One region of the Staphylococcus ratti genome, then DNA from elsewhere that is predicted to be linked to it. Evidence: riboswitches for the same ligand, from Rfam matches in the RefSeq annotation. Region 1 holds a riboswitch; each other region holds the start of a gene.
The links. A riboswitch is a leader RNA that binds a small molecule or an ion and turns the genes downstream of it on or off. The one in region 1 is predicted to bind S-adenosylmethionine.
Positions count from the first base shown of each region.

Region 2: it holds a riboswitch for S-adenosylmethionine, as region 1 does, so the genes downstream of both, LN051_RS02255 (Na+/H+ antiporter NhaC family protein) here and metX (homoserine O-acetyltransferase MetX) in region 1, are expected to answer to the same signal.
Region 3: it holds a riboswitch for S-adenosylmethionine, as region 1 does, so the genes downstream of both, metK (methionine adenosyltransferase) here and metX (homoserine O-acetyltransferase MetX) in region 1, are expected to answer to the same signal.
Region 4: it holds a riboswitch for S-adenosylmethionine, as region 1 does, so the genes downstream of both, LN051_RS08705 (methionine ABC transporter ATP-binding protein) here and metX (homoserine O-acetyltransferase MetX) in region 1, are expected to answer to the same signal.

Region 1 is NZ_CP086654.1:14,281-19,989, reverse strand. It holds gene rplI (50S ribosomal protein L9) at 1-24, opposite strand, end outside; gene LN051_RS00075 (DHH family phosphoesterase) at 21-1,988, opposite strand; gene LN051_RS00070 (DUF2232 domain-containing protein) at 2,000-2,938, opposite strand; gene metX (homoserine O-acetyltransferase MetX) at 3,239-4,204, opposite strand; SAM riboswitch class I at 4,397-4,498, opposite strand; gene LN051_RS00060 (AzlD domain-containing protein) at 4,564-4,893, opposite strand; gene LN051_RS00055 (AzlC family ABC transporter permease) at 4,890-5,582, opposite strand.
Region 2 is NZ_CP086654.1:527,884-533,592, forward strand. It holds gene hutI (imidazolonepropionase) at 1-795, shown strand, start outside; SAM riboswitch class I at 1,443-1,539, shown strand; gene LN051_RS02255 (Na+/H+ antiporter NhaC family protein) at 1,631-2,941, shown strand; gene LN051_RS02260 (SRPBCC family protein) at 2,968-3,465, shown strand; gene LN051_RS02265 (hypothetical protein) at 3,617-4,150, opposite strand; gene LN051_RS02270 (bile acid:sodium symporter family protein) at 4,330-5,253, shown strand; gene LN051_RS02275 (hypothetical protein) at 5,465-5,709, shown strand, end outside.
Region 3 is NZ_CP086654.1:935,664-941,372, forward strand. It holds gene ytkD (RNA deprotection pyrophosphohydrolase) at 38-502, shown strand; gene LN051_RS04560 (alpha/beta hydrolase family protein) at 489-1,277, shown strand; gene pckA (phosphoenolpyruvate carboxykinase (ATP)) at 1,316-2,896, opposite strand; SAM riboswitch class I at 3,128-3,239, shown strand; gene metK (methionine adenosyltransferase) at 3,349-4,548, shown strand; gene LN051_RS04575 (nuclease-related domain-containing protein) at 4,637-5,545, shown strand; gene LN051_RS04580 (fluoride efflux transporter FluC) at 5,677-5,709, opposite strand, start outside.
Region 4 is NZ_CP086654.1:1,815,182-1,820,890, reverse strand. It holds gene aroD (type I 3-dehydroquinate dehydratase) at 1-140, shown strand, start outside; gene LN051_RS08735 (nitroreductase family protein) at 208-753, shown strand; gene LN051_RS08730 (thioredoxin family protein) at 805-1,125, opposite strand; gene LN051_RS08725 (arsenate reductase family protein) at 1,293-1,646, shown strand; gene gcvH (glycine cleavage system protein GcvH) at 1,716-2,096, shown strand; gene LN051_RS08715 (toprim domain-containing protein) at 2,179-2,574, shown strand; gene LN051_RS08710 (thioredoxin family protein) at 2,540-2,854, shown strand; SAM riboswitch class I at 2,895-3,003, shown strand; gene LN051_RS08705 (methionine ABC transporter ATP-binding protein) at 3,103-4,131, shown strand; gene LN051_RS08700 (methionine ABC transporter permease) at 4,124-4,819, shown strand; gene LN051_RS08695 (MetQ/NlpA family ABC transporter substrate-binding protein) at 4,844-5,671, shown strand.

The DNA.
Region 1 (5,709 bases):
ATCTTGTGTAAAAATTACTTTCATGCATTGTCACTCCTATCGATTTGTTCTTGGATGGCTACTTTTAATCGCTCGATGGCTTCTTCGACTGTGACGTCTTCAATTTGAGTCGCAGCGTTTGTAAGATGGCCCCCTCCACCGAGGGCTTCCATAGTCAGTTGTACGTTAAACTCACCTAACGAACGCGCTGAAATACCAACAAGATTGCCTTCACGCTTAGCAATTACGTAAGACGCTTTCACACCATCTAAACTTAATAATTCATCAGCAGCTTGCGCCACGGTCACAGGATGATAGATTTGATTCTCTTCACCATGTGCAATTGCAATGCCATTTTCTTGTAAGTCTACCGTACGTATTAACTCCGTTCGTTTAATGTACGTATCGATATCATCTTTTAAGAAATGTTGCGTTAAAATTGTATCTGCACCATGTGCACGCAAATAACTTGCCGCATCAAATGTACGCGAACCTGTACGTAATGTAAAGTTACGCGTATCGACAATTATCCCTGCATACATGACGGTCGATTCTAATCGTGTTAAACGTTGCTCTGTCGTTTGATATTCTAACAACTCTGTCACCAATTCCGCCGTTGAGCTTGCGTACGGTTCCATATAAATGAGCAACGGATTTGCGATAAAATCTTCCCCACGACGATGATGGTCTATCACTACTTTACGGTTAGCTTTATTTAAAATGTCTCGATCAATAACCATTTCTGGTTTATGTGTATCAACAATTACTAACGTTGTTTTGCTTGTCATCATGTCCCAAGCTTCATCTGAAGTAATAAAACGCGCTTTAAGCTCAGGCTTTTGGTCAATCTCATCCATAACACGACGCAAAGTAGGGTCGATGTCTGATTCATTTAAAACGATGTAGGATTCGAGATTGTTCATCATCGCAAAACGTGTCACACCAATTGCAGCACCAATCGCATCGAGATCCGGTCTTGTATGCCCCATGACAATCACTTTGTCACCTTCAAGTAAAATGTCTTTTAACGCGTGGGAAATTACGCGCGCTCTTACCCGCGTACGTTTTTCCATCGGGTCAGTCTTCCCTCCGTAAAAGCGCACATTACCATGCATACTTTTAATCGCGACTTGGTCTCCGCCTCGACCTAATGCTAAATCCAATCCAGATTGAGACATTTCCCCAAGGTCAATTAAATTTTCAGATCCTTCACCAATACCGATACTTAATGTCAGTTGCGCGCGATAGCCTACACTTTTTTCACGTAATTGACTTAAAATATCAAATTTCGTCGCTTCTAATTCACGCAATATGCGACGATTTAAATACGCGACAAATTGATCAGAGCTGTAACGCTTAAAATAAACGTTATGTTCTTGTGCCCAACGGCTAATCACACGTGTCACCATAGAGTTGATTTCAGAACGTTGTGTATCGTTCATATTTTGAGTGATTTCATCATAGTTATCTAAAAAGAGTGTTGCGATAATCGGCTGTTCATCCTCATACGCTTGCTTGATTTCCGCTTCTTCTGTGACGTCTAAAAAATAAAGGATACCTTCATCTTTTGAATACTTCACTCGATACGTATAACCATTGCTCGTCAGTTCAATTTCTTTCGCTTTGTCGAGTTGTTTTAAAATATTAGGATATACCTCATTAATAGGGTCAGAAATTACATTACGCTCTGTACGATCCGTAATAAATTTATTCATCCATTCAATTTGATCGTTTTGATTTAAAACAATCATTCCAATCGGCATATTTTTAATCGCACGGTCACTTGCAAGCGTCACCTTGCCACTTAAATTTTCTATATATGTGTCTAATTTTTTGAAAATCCACCTAAATAGAAAAACACAAATAATTAACACAATAAACAACGCGATCGCCGCAATAAAACCGAAAACAATGCTAAAGAAAAAACTCAAACCAACACTTGCAATCGCAATTAACGTGATAAATATAAAAGGTAGGAGTAACGATTTCTTTACCGATTGACGTTTCATATTGTCACCTCTTAACGTTTTTTAAGCATGCTTTTTAGATTCAATCCGAGATCTAATAAACCAATTAGGCGTGTAAGTGGATAAGCAACAATACCTACAACAATTAAAAGAACAGAAACACCTATTGGGAATTTTTTAATAGAACAAGCATAATGAATAAAACTTAAACCTTGGATGACAAGTAAGAAACCAAGTACGAGGATAAAGTTTAAACTGATGCTATGTGCGGTTGTTGCTGGTTCTGTCATAATGCTAACTAATAAAGCAATGGCATATATAATAAAGATAGATTTTCTTAATTGCCATAAATACAATGGTCGATATACCGGTGTTGCCACTTTAAATTGACGTAAAATCGGAAACATAATAAGCAATGACAACATAAAATATAAAGCGATACCTACCACGATAAAACTTGGCATTTGAATTGCCATTTGTTGAATAGACGCTTCCATTACTTTTGAAGCTTGGTCGTCTAAATTTTGCATTTGAATCGTTTCATTCATTATTCTTCTATATGGTTCTAGCAATTCATGCGCATAAGGAAGTTTTTTTATGCTCTGTAAAAGTATCATTGCTCCTAACGTCACAAGGCTCGTTACAATTGTGACGAAGTATAGAATACGTTCTTTAGAAGCTCGTTGAATTAACAATTGTCCAATTACTAAACTCGCTATAAGTATAATAATCATAAACGTTTGAACAAATAGACTGCCCGTCAATGTTGCGACCAATATTGAAATCAGTGCAGCAATACCAAACGAGTATTTAGAGCGATACCAAAGAATAATTCCCGGAAGCGGAGCAAAAAATACAACAATAACGCCTAATAATGGCATGAAATGCATTACTAAAGCGACCAAAATTAATGCAATTGTGCCTAATATGGTTTCTTTAGGTTTAATTTTTGAAAACAATAACGCCACTTCCAAACTTAGATTTATAGTCACTATTTTACAGGCTTTAAGAGCGGTTTACAATAGACGTCATTTGCTAACAAATTAGGTTAAATCTCCTGTTTTATTCCCTTTAAACATCCATTCATTTGAGCTCATTATGTCATACGAGTCTCATTTAAAACCATGCCAATACACACTTAAAATAGTCTGTAATGAGGCAATACGTACTGTACTTACACTACTTAAAAGCATCTGCTGAAAGCTCGAACATTTATCCGTACCCTAACGATGCTTTTTTGTGCACCTCATATTTACATGATTATAACAAAAATGTAACTTATTCGTCTAAATTTAGCGTCTAAATCTCGAAAGTTCTAAAAAATGATATAAGTAAGGGGCCCAATCATTAAAATTCAGCAGAAAACCATCATGCCCTACGTTATCTGGAACAAAGAAATGACGATGATATTGAAAGTACTCCCCTATCGCAGCAACTTGATCATCCGGATATAATAAATCATCTGTAAAGCCCATTGTTAATACTCTAGTATCTAAAGATTGGAACACTTGCTGAACGTCTTTGCGGCCACGGAACACATCGTGACTGTCTAAAACATCTAACAATGTAAGATAACAATTCAAATCAAAATGTACTTTAAACTTATCACCTTGGTACTTCTGATAAGATACCACTTCATCAGGTGTAAAACGTGCTTCATAACTTTTAGACGACCGGTATGTTAAAAAGCCTAGTTGTCGCGCAATACTTAAGCCTTCCCTCCCTCCTAAACAAATTGCTTGTCGTGCAATTTCATTGAAGGCACGAGAATAAGAAGACGTTTTTGCTGTAGATGCTAAAATAACCGCCTTTTTCACAGTGAATTTTTGATTATATAATAATTCTAAAACTTGCATTCCCCCGAGCGATGCCCCTATTAACACTTCAATTTTTTCAAATTTAAGCGCATTTAAGCCTAACTCAATCGCACGTACAATATCACGAATAGTCAATTTGTTAGGAAAATGATCATCTGTTAATCGGGAACTTGAACCAAAAGGACTTCCAATCACATTAAATGTTAAAAACTGATAATCATGTAATGGCATATAGCCGCCATCAATAATTTCACGCCACCATCCTGGCTTCTTTTCCGTCCCATAAGTTAAATGATTCCCTGTAAGCGCGTGACACACTAATACGAGCGGTTGTCCTCGATGCCCAACATGCTCATATTTTAACTGCAAATTTTGAATAGTCTCTCCAGATTCTGTCGTAAACTTACCTAAATGCAATGTGTCCACTGTATATTCCGTCATATAAGTGTGCCCTCCCTCTAAAATATAAATTTTAAGATGTATACAGAAATAGATATAATTAGCCATACTCAAGTGAATAATAAGACGAACCGCATATGAAACAACTGTAAACCTTATACAGATAGGCGCTTCTAAATAATAAGGGGCTAGGTCATTGCTATGACCCAACCCCAACGTACATTCAGAACAGATGACTTATCACTCGACGCTTTCGTTGGTTGTAGCACCTTACTTATCTCTAAGTGGTTGCTGAAGTGTCATAGGGCCAATTCCCTCAACTTCTCTTAATAAGTTTTCTATATTCATTTATCACATATCATAACGCATTCAGAATTTTCTTGCAAATTGCATTTAGATTTTTAATAAGGTAAGACTAACCTCAGTAACGCAACGCTACTAATCCCGACAAGGACAGATACTGTTAGACTACGGGAAAAGAAGCCAGCAATCACTGTTGGGATAATACTGATGAGAAAAATCCAGTTAAATTGATACCCCCAGTGGCCACTTTGTTGAATCATTAATCCATCTACTACAAGCGCTGTAAAAAGCGTAATCGGTATAAAGGAGAGCCACTTTAAAAATCGTTCAGATAAATCCAATTTAGAAATTGCTATAAAAGGTGTAATACGCAAAATTAAAGTTCCTAAACCAGACAAAAGTATTGTCCATAGTATATACGTCGTCATCGTTCCATCATCACCCCTATCCATGCTGTGACCATTGATGAAATGAGAATAGCGATATATGAAGGCATTACGATACTTAATACGCACATCATTATCGTCACGATACAGACTAAATAAAGATAAATATGTAATTTTGTTTTTGGTATCCCTTCAAATTGAGTCACCATTAAAAAGATAAACATCGCCACAATCGCATAATCTAATCCGAGTGCTTCTGGATGTTTCAGTATGTCCCCTAACAATGCGCCAAAAACACATATTAAAATCCAAAAAAGATAAGCCGTTAAATTAATGCCATGCATCCAACGCGAACCAATAAATTGCCCTTTTGAGTGCGGAGAAATCGCAATACCAAATGTTTCATCTGTTAATAATGCGCCGATACCTATGCGTTGTAACAACGATTCATTTTTAAAACTTGGTGCAAGTGTCATACTTAGCAAAAACATCCGACTGTTCACAATGAGCGCAGTAAGGACAATAATCCAAATGGGCGTGTGAACAGCCATTAAAGCGATAATGATAAATTGTGCTGCACCTGCATATACAAGAATAGACAATAGCGCTATTTCTAGTACGCCAAAACCTGACGCCACGCCAACAATACCAAACGAAAATCCCACACCTGCATAACCTAGCAATGTAGGAATACAATCTTTCACCCCTTGTTTAAACGTAGTGTATGACATCAGTTCACACCCTTTCGAGAAAAATTAAGCCTATTTTATTACAAATCCACTCAAAACGCTATAACGTCAGTCTAACCTCACAGAGATGTTAGACTGACTACCGTCTAAGAGTATTGATTTCTTAACA
Region 2 (5,709 bases), 510 kb from region 1:
TATGGTTTAGATAAAGAAAATGAACTCAAACAATTAAAAGTATCACGCCGCTTACAAGAAAAGTATAACTTAGATATGCGTCATACTTTTCTTGGGCCACATGCTGTACCTAAAGAAGCTAAGTCGAATGAAGCGTTCTTAGAAGAAATGATTGAATTATTACCAGAAGTGAAAGCATACGCTGATTTTGCAGATATCTTCTGCGAAACAGGAGTGTTTACAATCGAAGAATCTAAACGTTATATGGAAGCGGCGAAAGCACAAGGTTTCCAAGTGAAAATTCATGCTGATGAAATCGATCCATTAGGCGGATTAGGCTTAGCAATTGATGAACAAGCGATTTCAGCAGATCACCTTGTCGCTTCAAGTAATGAAGATAAAGAAAAATTAAAAGATACAGATACAGTAGCGGTACTATTACCTGGAACGACTTTCTATTTAGATAAAAATGATTATGCGGATGCGCGCGGTATGTTAGATAACAACGGTGCAATTGCGGTTGCAACAGACTTTAACCCTGGAAGTTGTGTAACGAATAACTTACAAATGGTTATGGCAATAGCTGCACTCAAATTAAAATTATCACCAAATGAAATTTGGAACGCGGTCACAGTTAATGCAGCTAAAGCAATCAATGTGGATGCAGGAACAATCAATGAAGGAGACAAAGCGAATATTGTCATTTGGCATGCGCCGAACCATGAATACATTCCGTATCATTATGGTATTAATCATGTGGAAAAAGTCATTCAAGCTGGTAAAGTCATTGTGAATCGTGACTTGGCACTTCAATAGCTTCCTTCAAATCTAGTCAGCCTTGTGGGGGCAGGACAACGAAATCAATAGATTTCTGTCCTGCATCAAAAAAGAGCAATAAAGTTAAAGAGTACAGTAGCTGTCTGAATTGAAGGTGCGCTTTACAAGCTTCCTTCAAATCTAGTCAGCCTTGTGGGGGCAGGACGACGAAATCAATAGATTTCTGTCCTGCATGATAAAAAGAGCAATAAAGTTAAAGAGTACAGTAGCTGTCTGAATTGAAGGTGCGCTTTACAAGCTTCCTTCAAATCTAGTCAGCCTTGTGGGGGCAGGACGACGAAATCAAATAGATTTCTGTCCTGCATCAAAAATGTGCATTAAAGAAAAAAGCCCAGTAGCTGTCTGAATTGAAGATGCGCTTTGCAAGCTTTCTTCAATCCTAGACATCCTTGTGGGGGCAGGACGACGAAATCAATAGATTTCTGTCCTGCATCAAAAATGTGCATTAAAGAAAAAAGCCCAGTAGCTGTCTGAATTGAAGATGCGCTTTGCAAGCTTTCTTCAATCCTAGACATCCTTGTGGGGGCAGGACGACGAAATCAATAGATTTCTGTCCTGCTCCCTTAATCATTGAGGATTGACGTATCTCATATTTTCATGTAAAGTTTAACAGTAAAATTAAATATTTCATATCAAGAGAAGTGGAGGGACTGGCCCTGTGATACTTCGGCAACATGATCATGCGTGTGCCAATTCCAGAAGCTGTATGGCTGAAGATAAGAAACTCGAAAATCAATCAGGTCAAGCCTAATAGTGTTCATGCGCATGTTACACTATTAGTGTTTGACCTTAAATTTTTGGTAAGGAGATTGCAATGTCTAAAGAAATCAAAGATAAGGCTAATGGATGGGCTTTATTACCTTTAATTGTATTTATTTGTATCTTTTTAGGTGCAGGAATAATTACGAAAGACTTTACATTTATGCCATTAAATGTCGCTGCAATTGTCGGTGTAATTATTGCGTTAGTAATGAATAGAAAAGAAAAATTTACGCATAAAGTAGAGATTTTTGCGAAGCGCGCAGGACACTCAAACATTATATTAATGATGTTTATTTTCTTATTGGCAGGTGCATTCTCAAAAACAGCAGAACAAATGGGAGGCGTGGAATCCATTGTTAACTTTGGACTTTCTTTAATCCCACAAAATCTACTTGTTGTCGGTTTATTTATCATATGTATGTTTGTTTCTATATCGATGGGGACATCTGTTGGTACAGTGGCAGCAATTGCGCCAGTGGGCTTTGGTTTGAGTCAGGCAACAGATATTCCAGTCGCACTCGCTATGGCAACAGTAGTTGGCGGTGCAATGTTTGGTGACAACCTATCTATGATTTCTGATACAACCATCGCAGCTGTAAGAACACAGCGTACGCAAATGGCAGACAAGTTTAAAGTGAATTTCCGTATCGTTCTTCCAGGTGCGCTAATTACGATTATAATATTATGGGCACTAACACATGGTAGCCATATTAATCATGGTCAAAACTATGATTATGATTTCATTAAAATTATTCCATATTTGTTTGTACTTATATTAGCTGTACTAGGAATTAATGTTGTTATTGTCTTGCTCGGGGGAATACTATTATCAGGAATCATTGGACTTATTGATCATTCGTTTGATTTAGCAGGCTTTTTAAAAGCTACATCAGAAGGTATCGTGGGTATGGAAGATATTGCGATAATTGCATTGCTTATCGGTGGTATGATCGGGTTGGTTGAGCACCATGGCGGAATTCATTGGTTGTTGTACAAAATTAAAAGCAAAATCAAATCACGACGAGGTGCTGAATTTGGCATCGCTAGCTTGGTAAGTGTTGCTGATATTTCTACAGCGAACAATACGATTTCTATTATTATGTCAGGACCTCTTGCGAAAGATATCGCGGATGAGTATCAGATAGATCGTCGTAAGTCAGCGAGTATTTTAGATATTTTTGGAAGTGCTTGGCAAGGTTTTATTCCTTACAGTCCGCAACTTATTGCAGCGGCAGGTGTTGCAGGTATATCACCAGTAATGTTAGTACCTTATTCGATTTACCCAGTAATGCTTGCTATTTGTGGAATTATTGCAATCCTATTTAACTTGCCACGTTTGAAAAGTAAAAAGAATGAAGCTTAAAAGTGAGGAGAAACACTGTGAAAAACATGCAAAATGAATGGGTCGAAGTAAAAATCGTACGTTTACTTAAAACGACACCAGCGTTTGCTTATCAAGCATGGATAGATCCGGAAATGCTACGTCATTGGTTTATGACAACTTCAAGAACAAATACAAGTGTGCATAATGAAGCTGTCGAAGGCGGACATTATGAAATTATAGATCAACGTCAAGATAAGAGGGTACGTGTTAAAGGAATTTATAATAAACTTGTTTCAGGTCTAGAAATTGGTTTAACGATTCAAATGCCGGATGTAAGTGAAAAACAAGATGATATCGAAGTGTTTTTTGAAGAACGCAGTCCAGGGATTACGCAAATGACGTTCTTTTATAAGAGTGAAGTGCCTAAAGAACGACGTCTATCTCAATTGGAATATAAACAAAAAAAGAAAGAATACCATGACAAGGTTGTTCATGGCTTTGAAAATATTTTTGATGCAATGCAAAATTATATAGAAGCACAATCAACAGACTCAAATCACTAAAAAGACTAGAGGGCGCACGTAGATATTAGACGTGTGTCACTCTAGTCTTTTATTGTTATAGTTCAAAATGAAATTGGGGCAAGCTGTTGCTTTGGGTGCATAGTATTGATTGTCCAGATGAATCACTTATTATGTTTTTGTCTCTTCTTTTTTATGAAATGCGTATCATGTGGGCTTGAGGTTGAGAAGGTGAGTAAACTTGACAAATATCAATGTGATGTCGTGCTAAGAGGCTTAAAATATTGCTAGCTTCTTCAACTGTAGACGTAAGTGTTAATAAGTTTTTGCGTATCGTATACTTGAGCTGAAATTGTGGTGCTTGATGAAGTACTTCAATAACCTTATCTTTAATAAATGGGTCGGTTAAACCGTCAATATAATAGTCATAACGACGTTCAATATTTTTCAATTGTTCTATAGGAAGTAATTCAGCTTCAGATTTTGTTCGGATGACTTGATAGATTGTATAGTGATGGAAACTTAAGAAACTAAGCAAGTAGGGTAGTGCTTGCTTTTGCATATGCACACGTAACAGATAGGCGTTTTGGTTTTTGTAAAATTCGTGATGTATTGGGGAAGGGAAGTTGACATTTTTAAGCAACTGACTTAATTGATGTCGTATTTTTCGGCGTTGTAATTCTGCAATTTGAATAGAATAGAACTCTAACTTATCAATAAGCATCATGATTCCTCTTTTAGCTATAATTTATTACGTTCATTGTACCACTCTATTTTATAAAAATCAGTAGGACTATCGACGTAAATCTACGAAGTGAGAAATGATTTTTATTTGTAAATAGTGTTGTCAACGATGATTAGTTATGTTAATATTCTGAATATTATAATAACTATGAGGTGACAGCGATGTTGAGACAAGTAGGACAATTTGCATCTAAAACATTTTTACTATGGATGTTAATTGCAAGTGTGATTGGATTTTTAGTGCCGAGTGCTTTTTCGGCTATGACACCATGGATTCCGTATCTTCTTGGTGTTGTAATGCTAGGTATGGGGTTATCGATTCGTTTGGATGATTTTAAAATTGTTTTTAAATCTCCTAAGCCAGTGATTATCGGTGTACTATTGCAATATACGATTATGCCGTTATTAGCTTGGTTAATTGTAAAAACATTTCAATTACCTCCAGAAGTGGCAATTGGTGTTTTATTAGTAGGGTGTTGCCCCGGTGGAACGTCTAGCAACGTGATTAGTTATTTGGCTAAAGCTAATGTTGCTTTGTCCGTGGCAGTCACATCGGTTTCGACGTTACTTTCACCTATTGTGACTCCAACATTAATGTTTTTAATGGCCCACGAATGGATGAATGTGTCTTTTTCGAGTATGTTTGGATCAGTAGCTAAAGTCGTTTTAATTCCTATTGTGATAGGATTAATTGTGCAACGCGTATTTTATAAAGCTGCGACTAAGGCAGATGATATTTTGCCATTAGTATCTGTTCTGGCTATTTCTATTATTTTAGGGACAGTGGTAGCAAATAGTAAAGCACTAATTATTGAGACAGGGTTGCTTATTTTTGTTGTTGTAATTTTGCATAACTTGTTCGGTTATTTAATTGGATATGTTTTAGCACATCTTTTCAAGCTGAATTATAAAGATAAGAAAACACTCTCTATTGAAGTGGGAATGCAAAATTCAAGTTTAGCTGCATCACTGGCAACAGTACATTTTAACCCACTTGCTGCAGTACCTGGTGCAGTATTTAGTTTTGTTCACTGTTTATCAGGACCAACGCTCGCTCGGTTTTGGTCATCACGTGATGAAAAATAGTGAAAATGTGTTTATATCAATAACTGGTTTCAACGCGCTCAAAAGATATTACTTTTAAAAGCGCTAGAATGTAGTAGTGTGCATTTTTATATCTGTTAAATGTTTTTGTGCATCTTTACTTTCGTTTTAGGTTGTGCGAAAATATTTTTTGAATAAAAGGCAGTATGATGAAATTAATAGGATTTCTGTTGCCATTGAAAGGAATTAAAAAATGGTGATTAAGCTATTTCATAATTATTTTATTACGCTTACAATCTTTTTAACGATGGTTATTCTCTCATTTGGATTTGTAAACCAGTTTGAAAACGGCTTAGCACTCTTTGTTGTACTCATGGTTGTATTAACTGCACTCAACTTTACGATTGAAACATGGTTGTTGAAAGCAACGTTAACTTCTGGACAAATGCGTTTAGTTCAAACAATAGCATTTCCGTTTTCCATTATTGTCATTGGTTT
Region 3 (5,709 bases), 920 kb from region 1:
AATTTATTTTAACATATTGAGTAGAGGGGAACAGGTTGTGGAGTTTATTGACCAGAAAAATCAACATGTGACGTTACGCTTTTGTAATGCTAATGATGAACAATCAGGGGACCATGTTCTAGGATTAGCCCATTACGGAAGCCAATTGTTATTTACAAAACATCGACAGCGCGGTATTGAATTTCCAGGTGGCAAATGCGAAGCGAATGAAACAAGTGAAGTTGCACTTGCACGTGAAATTTATGAAGAAACCGGCGGAAAGATCGAAGCGGCGTATTATATAGCACAGTATACAGTCACTACACAAACACGTGTGTTCACTAAAGATGTGTTTGTTTGTTATATCAATGAAATTGAGCCAAAGACAGACTATATGGAAACAGATGGGCCGATTTGTTTTGATTCAATAGACGTTATTCCATCTGATGAAAAAAGCTTTTTACTAGAGGATGAAGCGATTTTAAAATGTGTGGAAAGGATGTATCAGCTTGGATTTCATTAAGCGCAAATTAATGCCTGCAGACCTTCAAACACATAGAGTTGAAGAAGTGACATATAAAGCAGATCAGTTCAATGTTAAGGGATTATGCTTAACGCCATTTCTCCCCGTAAAGAGAATTGTAGTTTACTTGCGTGGAGGCAAAGGACAAGTTGGACGTGTACGTCTCGCTAGAATGTTGCAATTTCTTAATAAAAACACGCTTGTTTTTGCACCTTATTATCGTGGGAACAATGGCAGTGAAGGGCAGGATGATTTTGCGGGTGACGACTTAAATGATGTAACCAGTGCAATGCGTATATTGACAGCGCGTTACCCTCAAGCGTTTATCCATTTTGTTGGATTTTCTAGAGGGGGCATTCAAGGGCTTTTAACGTTTCAAAAAGTGAATGTAGACAGTTACATTATATGGGGTGGCGTTAGCGATTTACGTTTGATGTATGAGGAACGTGTCGATTTAAGAAATATATTAAGACGTATGGTAGGTCATCCAAAGAAAGCTAAAGAAGCCTATCGTCAGCGTGATGCGTTGGCACACATTCAGTCGGATGCGCCACCGATATTGATTGTCCATGGTGGTAAAGATAAGCAAGTAGGTATTCATCAAGCGTATGTTTTAGAAACGCATTTAAAAGAAGTAGGGGCCACGTATAAAACATTTTATCAAATGCAAGAAGGGCATGTCCCTAGGCCACAAGCCATGAAAGACGTTTTAAAGATTATCCAATCGTGGATGGCTAATGTTGAAGCTTATAAAAACAACGAAAAAAAGCTGTGAAGATTTCCAAATGGATTTTACTTCACAGCTTTTTTAAATTAACCTTTGAAACCGCCAGTTTCTTCTAAATGTTGCGTATCTTCTCCAAATTTTTTGAAGTTTTCTTTGAATCTTGAAACTAAATCTTTAGCTTGTGCTTCATAAGCTTTTTTGTCTGTCCAAGCATTAATCGGTTGTAGAATCGTTGTTGGGACATCTTCTACTGCTTTTGGAATGCTTAAACCAAAGATATGATCTTGTTCAAATTCTGTGTCTTTCAATTTTCCACTAATGGCATCATTAACCATTTTACGTGTATAACGCAGTTCGATACGGTTACCTACACCGTATTTTCCTCCAGTCCAACCGGTATTAACTAAGTACACATCGACTTGATGTTTATCGATTAAATCACCAAGTAAATCTGCATACACTTTTGCATTTAACGGCAAAAATGGAGCGCCAAAACATGTTGAGAAAGAAGGTTGTGGTTCAGTAATACCACGTTCTGTACCTGCGAGTTTAGATGTGAAACCACTTAAGAAATGATACATTGCTTGGTCTTTTGATAATTTTGAAATTGGAGGTAATACACCAAAAGCATCTGCAGTTAAGAAAATAATCGTATTTGGGTGAGATGCTTTAGACGGAACAACAATATTTTCAATGTGGTGAATAGGATAGGCTGCACGCGTATTTTCTGTTAACTGATTGTCATCAAAGTCAACATAACCTTGAGCATCTACTACACAGTTTTCAAGAACTGTACCATAACGGATAGCATTGAAAATTTGAGGTTCTTTTTCTTCGGACAATTGAATAGCTTTCGCATAACAACCGCCTTCAATGTTAAACACGCCATTGTCATTCCAACCATGTTCGTCATCGCCGATGAGGCGACGCTCAGGATCAGCCGATAACGTTGTTTTACCTGTTCCAGATAAACCGAAAAATAAAGCGACATCACCTTTATGACCTACGTTGGCTGAACAATGCATGCTCATAATGTCTTGTTTCGGTAATAAATAATTCATTACAGAGAAAATAGATTTTTTCATTTCACCTGCATATTCTGTACCACCGATTAAGACTGTTTTGTGTTTGAATGAAATAATCACAAAAGTTTCAGAGCGAATGCCATCTTTTTCAGGATTTGCTTTAAAAGTTGGTGCAGAAATTACAGTGAAATCAGCTTTGATTTTTGAAGCTTCTTCTTTTGAAGTAGGTTTAATAAATAAATTTTGAGCAAATAAATTATGCCATGCAAACTCATTGACGACAGTTAAATCAAGTTGTGAATCTTTGTCACTACCTGCATAACCATTGAAAACAAATATCTCATCTTTTTTATCTAAATAATCGATGACTTGATAATATAAATTTAAGAATTTTTCTTCAGAAATAGGTTGATTTACTGCTCCCCAGTCAATATCATCTTTAACTTGAGGATTATCTACAATATATTTATCTTTAGGAGAACGACCAGTATATTCCCCAGTTTTAGCATTAATCGCCCCGAGTTCTGTTAATTCAGCTTCGTCTCGTTTTAGTATCTTATTGTAGAGTTCTGTAGTTGTAAGTTGAAAATGAGATGAAGGCTTGTCAATTAATGCGTCAATTTTCTTTGTATTGAATGACATGTTTTATCCCTCCGATAGTTATTTCAGTAATGATAGTTATTTCAATAATGTAAGCCTTTACAATTCAAGAGTATAACACAATGGATAAATAATCCATACCGAAATTAGGTGATTTTGATAGAAAAATAGTAAAATAATTAGGTTGAGGAATCGTTTTTATATTTGTGTAACATGAGTTAGAAAGAGAATTGACACTACTTATAAATTTAGGTAATATGAGACTAACGGATTCTCTTATCCTGAGTGGTGGAGGGACATGGACCCAGTGAAACCCAGCAACCTCTTCTTTAATGAAGAAAGGTGCCAAACCGTTTGCAGACTGATATTGTCTGAACGATAAGAGCGAATGGACGTTTAGAGCCTTCTCTCTATGTTTATAGTGTGAGAGGCTCTTTTTTTATTAGCTCAGAAAAAGAGAGAACTTCGTAATATAAAATTTAAAGGAGCTTATTATGACTTACAATAGAAGATTATTTACATCAGAATCAGTGACTGAAGGCCACCCAGATAAAATTGCAGATCAAATTTCTGATGCAATTCTAGATGAGATACTAAAAGGTGACAAAAGTGCACGAGTGGCTTGTGAAACAACTGTAACGACTGGAATGGCATTAATTGCTGGGGAAATCTCAACTTCGACGTATGTCGACATTCCAAAAGTTGTACGCGAAACAGTTAAAGAGATTGGTTACACACGTGCAAAATATGGCTATGACTACAAAACGATGTCTGTTTTAACTGCGATTGACGAACAATCACCAGATATTGCCCAAGGTGTAGATCGTGCATTAGAATATCGTGATGACGATAATGATGAAGCATTAAATACTGGTGCAGGGGACCAAGGGTTAATGTTTGGATATGCAACAGATGAAACAGATACGTATATGCCACTTCCTATAGATTTATCTCATAAGCTAGCGAAACGCTTAACGGAAGTACGTAAAGATGGTACTTTAGAATATTTAAGACCTGACGGTAAAGTACAAGTAACGGTTGAATACGATGAGGAAAATCATCCGAAGCGTATCGATACGATTGTTATTTCGTCACAACACCATGAAGAAATCGAATTAGAAAAAATCCAAGAGGACCTAAAAAAATATGTGATTTATCCAACAGTAGATGCAAATTTAATTGATGAAGATACAAAGTTCTTTATTAATCCTACAGGACGTTTCGTTATTGGTGGACCACAAGGTGATGCTGGTTTAACAGGTCGTAAAATTATAGTGGATACGTACGGCGGTTATGCGCGTCACGGAGGCGGTGCTTTTTCTGGAAAAGATCCTACAAAGGTAGACCGTTCTGCAGCTTATGCGGCGCGTTATGTTGCTAAAAATATCGTTGCAGCTGGTTTAGCTAAAAAATGTGAAGTTCAAATTGCATATGCGATTGGCGTGGCACAGCCAGTATCTATCGCTATTGATACTTTTGGTACCGGACAAGTTTCAGAAGATAGCTTAATTGAAGCAGTGCGTACGCATTTTGATTTACGCCCAGCGGGTATCATTAAAATGTTAGATTTACAACGCCCAATCTATAAGCAAACTGCTGCATATGGACACTTTGGTCGCAATGATATTAATGTACCATGGGAAAAAACGGACAAAATCGACATTTTAAAAGAAGCGGTGGCTTCTCAAAATTAATGTTTTTTCCATAAACACTCGCGATTTTATTAGCTTTTTTATATAATGAATATAATAAAGCAAATGTAGAAAAGGTAGGTAATTGTTAATGTCACAATTGGATCCAATTCAAATTGGGTTAATCGCTGCGAGTGTCCTTGCACTCTTGTTTCTGATTTTATTTTTGTTTGCGTTACGAAGCAAAAAGAAGGTAAAAGAAACATATTCAAGTCAGTATCAATCCAAAAAAGAAAAATTAAATAATGAACATAAAGAAGAGTTAGAAAAAGCACGAATTGAAAAGAAAAAATCAGATACGCGTCATAAGGAACAATATGACACAATGTTATCTTCTAAAAATCGTGAAATTGATGCATTAAAATTATTCTCAAAAAATGATAGCGAATACATTACAGATATGCGTCTTTTAGGCATTCGAGAACGTCTTGTAAAAGAAAAACGTATTCGTCCAGAAGATATGCATATTATGGCTAACATTTTTATGCCAACAAATGATTTAGAAGATATTACGCGTATTAGCCACCTTGTTTTGACACGTACCGGTTTATATATTATTGATTCAGAGCTACTTAAAGGCCATGTTTATCAAGGTGTTACTCAGAATCAATTCAAAGAAAACCCGATGATGGAACAAGTGTTCAAAACATTAGAGTTAGATGCACAAACACCACAAACTGTAGTGCTTGATCAACAAGAAACAAACCGTACATTAACAGTTGTAGATTATACTTCACAACTTGAAGCAGTAGAAAAATTAGCAACGACGTTACAACAAAAATTAAACCTAAAATATGCACCAACAGCGATATTATATTTTAACCCTAGACATGAAGGGGATATTACAATTTCGAATTACGCACCACAAAGTGGTACAAAAGTACTTGTAGGTCCGACACAACTCGACGAATTCTTCAATAAATTTGTTTTCCATGGTAGAATTCAATATGATGTGAATGATTTACAAGCCATTATGACCGAAATAGAAACATTTAATTAATAGACATCGTTAAAAACCGTTACGGATTCCAGTAACGGTTTTTTGTGTACGCTGATCGATAGCTTCAATGCATAGGCGTATATCCTCGAGCGTTCAAATATTACAAGCTATTATTTTAGTAGCATCTCTTTTTAAGGCAAAATGTGTATGAATGCGTATCCTAA
Region 4 (5,709 bases), 520 kb from region 1:
TGTCTCAACTAGGCATAATATCAAGAACTGCACAACAAACGTTTGGCGGGGCGCTAACTTACGGGGCAATAACTGAAAGCGTGGCACCAGGACAACTCGATGTAAAAACACTCAAAAGCGCAATGGCTTTGTATCAGTAATTTGAAAAGTTGTACATCGTCAGATATAATTGATAATGATTATCAACATTAAAAGGGGAAGATGACGATGGAACTTCAACACGCTATTAAATATCGAAGAAGTATTAAGAAGTTTAATAGAGATATGCATATTAATGAAGATGCGGTGAGAGAAGCAGTGGTAGAAGCAGCTAATGCGCCGAATCATGGTATGCGTGAGCCATGGCGCGTGGTCTACGTTCCAAAACATAAGTTGGGTGAAATGAGCAAAGAAGTCACACGTTATGCTTTTCCACGGGAACCAGAAAAAAAACAAAGTCATTATGACGCAGTGACCAATTTAGGGGGCTTTATTGCGCTGATTATGAAATGTGATGCACGCCAACGTGAAGAAAATGAAAATTATTTAGCGGTTGGAGCATATGCACAAAATTTATTACTTCTTTTATATGAAAAAGGTATTGGCACGTGTTGGAAAACACCTACGTATATTTTTCATCCAAAAGTGAGAAATGTTTTTGGTGTACTCCCAGATGAAAGGCTCATTGGTTTTATTTATTTAACAGATCTCGAGAGCGAAAAAGAGACAGAGGCCAAACGTAAAAATAAAGGCGTTTATACTGAATATATTTAAAAGTAAAAAAGACACGTAGATTAAATCATGATCTACGTGTCTTTTTAAGCTTTATCCTAAACTTTCAGCTAAAAATGATTCAACTTGTTCTGGAGATTTTGCATGTGCGGAATGCAGGTGGTGCAATTTCTCGCCATTTTTGAAAATAAGAATACTTGGGATGCCCATTACGTCATTTTCAATGGCTGCTTCTTCAACTTCATCACGGTTCACGACATACCAATCATATTGATTGTATTTTTGGACGATTGGGTCGACCCACATGTCCATCGCTTTACAATCGGGACACCAACTTGCTTCAAATTTTACAATCGCAATGTTGTCACCATTAATGATTTCTTTGAATCTATCCATGTTTTGAATTTTTTGCATAAGTATTTCCTCCGTTGTTCTTTTTCTTATTACAAAGTATAACGAATTTCTTATAATACGTCATATTTCATGATTTAATCAATATTAAAAATGAGCATCAACTTAAAATTAGTCTAATCTAACAAATTTTGGTATATTTGTTATAAGTCAAGCAAGGAGGTTAGAGCATGATTAAGTTTTATCAGTATCCTAATTGTACTACATGTAAAAAAGCTGCAAAATTTTTATCTGAGCATGGCGTGAGCTATGAACCAATTGATATCGTACAATTGACGCCGACAAAAGAGGAATTTAGAGAGATTGTTCAACAGTCTGGTATTGAAATTAAGAAATTATTCAATACGCATGGCGCAAAATATCGGGAATTAAAACTTAAAGATAAATTAAGTGAATTATCTGATGACGAAAAATTAGAACTTTTAGCCTCAGATGGAATGTTAGTAAAACGACCTTTAGCAATCTTAGGTGATAAAGTAACGGTCGGTTTTAATGAGCAAGTTTATCGCGATACTTGGTTATAATAAAATAGTTGATAGATAATTTGCATTGTGTCATGATTATCTTGTAAACAAATATAGGAGGGGATTCAAGTGGCAGTGCCAAGTGAATTAAAGTATTCAAAAGAACATGAATGGGTAAAAGTTGAAGGCAACATCGCAACTGTCGGTATTACAGATTTTGCACAAAACGAATTAGGAGATATCGTATTCGTTGAACTTCCAGAAGTCGATGATGAAGTAGCTGAAGGTGAAACTTTCGGTAGCGTTGAATCTGTTAAAACAGTTTCAGAATTATATTCACCAGTATCTGGCAAAATCGTAGAAATTAACGAAAACCTTGAAGATGAGCCAGAAGCTGTAAATGAATCACCATACGAAAAAGCATGGATGGTTAAAGTGGAAATAACTGACGAAAGTGAACTTGATGCGTTAATGGATGCACAAGGCTATCAAGAAATGATCGGCGAATAATAATGACGAAACTCCTAGATACTCATTGGATTATCTCGGAGTTTTTTTACACTGAATAATATCTTTTTAGAAGGTGAAGACCATGACGATGATTAACAAGATAATTGTTGTAGAAGGCAAATCTGATAAAAAAAGAGTTAACGAGGTGTTACTAGAGCCTGTCGAAATCGTTTGTACTCACGGGACGATGGGGATTGAAAAATTGGATAACATGATTGAATCATTATATGGCAAGCAAGTCTATATTCTTGTTGATGCTGATGCGGAAGGACGAAAGATTCGAAAATGGTTTCATAAGTATTTGAGTGAAAGTATTGATATCTTTGTCGATTCAACTTATAGTGAAGTGGCACGTTGCCCACGAGATTACCTCTCAAATGTATTAGGACGTCATGGGTTTAATGTTAAAAACGACTTTTATGTAAAAGGAAAGTATTCGTATCATGAATGTTTCGAAGCAATTGAACAATACATTTAAAAATAAAGATAATGAGATTCATTTAATTTTTGGTTACACACCGATGTGTGGAACATGTAAAATATCCGAGCGCATGCTAGATATTGCTAACGAAGTGGCTCAGTTACCATTAGAAAAACGAAATTTAAATTTCTATCCTGAATTTAGCCAACAATTTGAAATACAGTCTGTACCGATATTATTGATTATGAAAAACAATCAAGAACTAGAACGCATCTATGCTTTTCAATCTGTGACGTATTTGTTAGAGAAGTTAAAAAAATCTGTTGACGAAAATTGAGGGAAATGGTAAGATTTGAACAACTTAATATTCAGATAAGCTCTTATCCAGAGTGGTGGAGGGATGTGCCCTATGAAGCCCGGCAACCGTCTATGTATAGAAATGGTGCCAATTCACATAAAGTAACGATTTACTTTTGGAGATGAGAGAAATGCATCGGTATCTTTGCTTTCTCTTATTTACATAATAGGAGAAAGCTTTTTTTATTCTGATTTTTGTCATAGGACAACATATAGGGGGGAATCATATTGATCGAGCTTAAAAATATTGTTAAACGGTACGAGAGCAAATCCCAAACTGTGACAGCTGTAGATGATATCGATTTAAATATTGATAAAGGGACCATTTTTGGTATTATCGGCTTTTCTGGTGCGGGAAAAAGTACATTAATACGATTGTTTAATTATTTAGAAACGCCAACTTCTGGTGAGGTCATCATTGGTGGTGAAAATATAGGACAACTAAGTAAACGTGCACTTCGTCACAAAAGGCAAAAAGTGAGCATGATTTTTCAACATTTTAACTTATTATGGTCACGTACAGTTTTAGACAATGTGTTATTTCCGTTAGAAATTGCAGGTGTTCCAAAGAAGGAGGCAAAAACGAAAGCACTAGAACTTATAGAACGTGTCGGGTTAAAAGGGCGAGAAAAAGCATACCCTTCCGAATTGTCTGGTGGACAAAAACAGCGTGTAGGTATCGCGCGTGCATTAACGAATGACCCAGAAGTATTGCTTTGTGATGAGGCAACTAGTGCACTTGATCCACAAACAACAGATGAAATTTTAGATTTATTGCTACAACTCAAAAAAGAACAAAATTTAACGATTATTATTATTACGCATGAAATGCATGTGATTCGTCGTATTTGTGATGAAGTAGCGGTGATGGAAAGAGGGCGGATTATTGAACAAGCTGAAATAACAGAATTTTTCGAGAATCCAAAACATTCTGTCTCTAGAAGATTTGTTCAAGAAGATTTAAAGCCAAGTGCAGAATACGAGGATATTTCTGAGTTAGTAGAAATTAATGCTTCTGATAAATTAGTCAAACTTAATTTTTCAGGAGAGGCTACAACACAACCAATCGTTTCGTACATCACACGAACACATCATGTGGCAGTGAACATTTTGGAGGCGAATATTAAACATTCCAAAAAAGGGATTATAGGCTTTATTTTGTTACACCTTCAAAATGTTTCAGAGCATGAATTTGAACAATTAACACTAGAGTTAGCAGAAAAGAAAATTGAAGTTGAGGTGATAAGCCATGGGTAAAAGTTTTAGCGAAATATTGAGTGAAATGATAACGATGCCTCATATACGATGGGATGAGGTGTGGATAGCCACATACGAAACACTCTATATGACGGTGATTTCTACCATTTTTGCGTTTGTTTTTGGGCTTATCATTGGCGTGATTTTATTTTTGACATCTAAAAGTAAATCCAAAGTAGGGCGCATCTTTTACAGCATCGTTTCATTTTTTGTTAACTTATTCCGAGCGATTCCATTTATCATATTGATTTTATTGCTCATTCCTTTTACAAGTTTAGTACTTGGCACGATTAGTGGACCAACGGGCGCGTTACCAGCGTTAATTATTGGCGCTTCGCCATTTTACGGACGACTTGTTGAGATTGCATTAAAAGAGATTGATAAAGGTGTCATCGAAGCTGCTTGGTCTATGGGGGCAAACACTTGGACAGTTATTCGAAAGGTGCTCATTCCAGAGTCCCTTCCAGCGCTCGTTTCAGGTATTACTGTAACAGCTATTGCACTCGTAGGGTCAACGGCGATTGCAGGTGTAATTGGCGCAGGTGGATTAGGGAATTTAGCTTATTTAACTGGTTTTACGCGAAATCAAAATGATGTCATTTTAATTTCGACAATTTTAATTTTAGTTATCGTCTTCGTTATTCAATTTTTGGGAGATTGGACAACGAATAAAATAGATAAACGATAAATTTATTTTAAGGAGAATGGTCAAATGAAAAGAATTTTATCAATTGCATTAATTTTAGTACTTACGGTTGTTTTAGCTGCTTGTGGAAATAACGATTCGAAAAGTGGTAGCAAAGATGACAAAAAAATTGTCGTAGGCGCATCACCGGCGCCTCATGCTGAAATTTTAGAAAAGGCGCAACCATTATTGAAAAAAGAAGGTTATGATTTAGAAATTAAAACAATTAACGATTATACGACACCTAATAAATTATTAGATGCTGGAGAATTGGATGCAAACTTTTTCCAACATACACCTTATTTAGATACTGAAAAGAAAGACAAAGGCTATAAAATTGAGTCAGCAGGCAATGTACATTTAGAACCTATGGCAGTGTACTCACAAAAGCATAAAAGTTTAAAAGATTTACCTAAAGGCGCTGAAATTTTCGTTTCAAATAACCCAGCAGAACAAGGACGTTTCTTGAAGTTTTTCGTTGACGAAGGTTTAATTAAAATTAAAAAAGGCGTTAAAATTCAAGACGCGACGTTTGACGATATTGAAGAAAACAAAAAGGATTTAAAATTCAACAACAAGCAATCTGCAGAATTTTTACCTAAAACGTACCAAAATAATGAAGGCGACGCTGTAATAATTAACTCTAACTTCGCAATTGAACAAAAGTTGAATCCACAAAAAGATTCGATTGCTGTTGAAAAATCAGATGACAACCCATATGCAAACTTGATTGCAGTTCAAGAGGGGCATAAAGATGACGATAAGATTAAAGTTTTAATGAAAGTATTACAATCTGAAGACATTAAAAAGTTCATCGAAGATAAATACGATGGTGCTGTTACGCCAGCTAAATAAGAGGATACTATCTAAACATTAGTGTGCGAGTACTACTT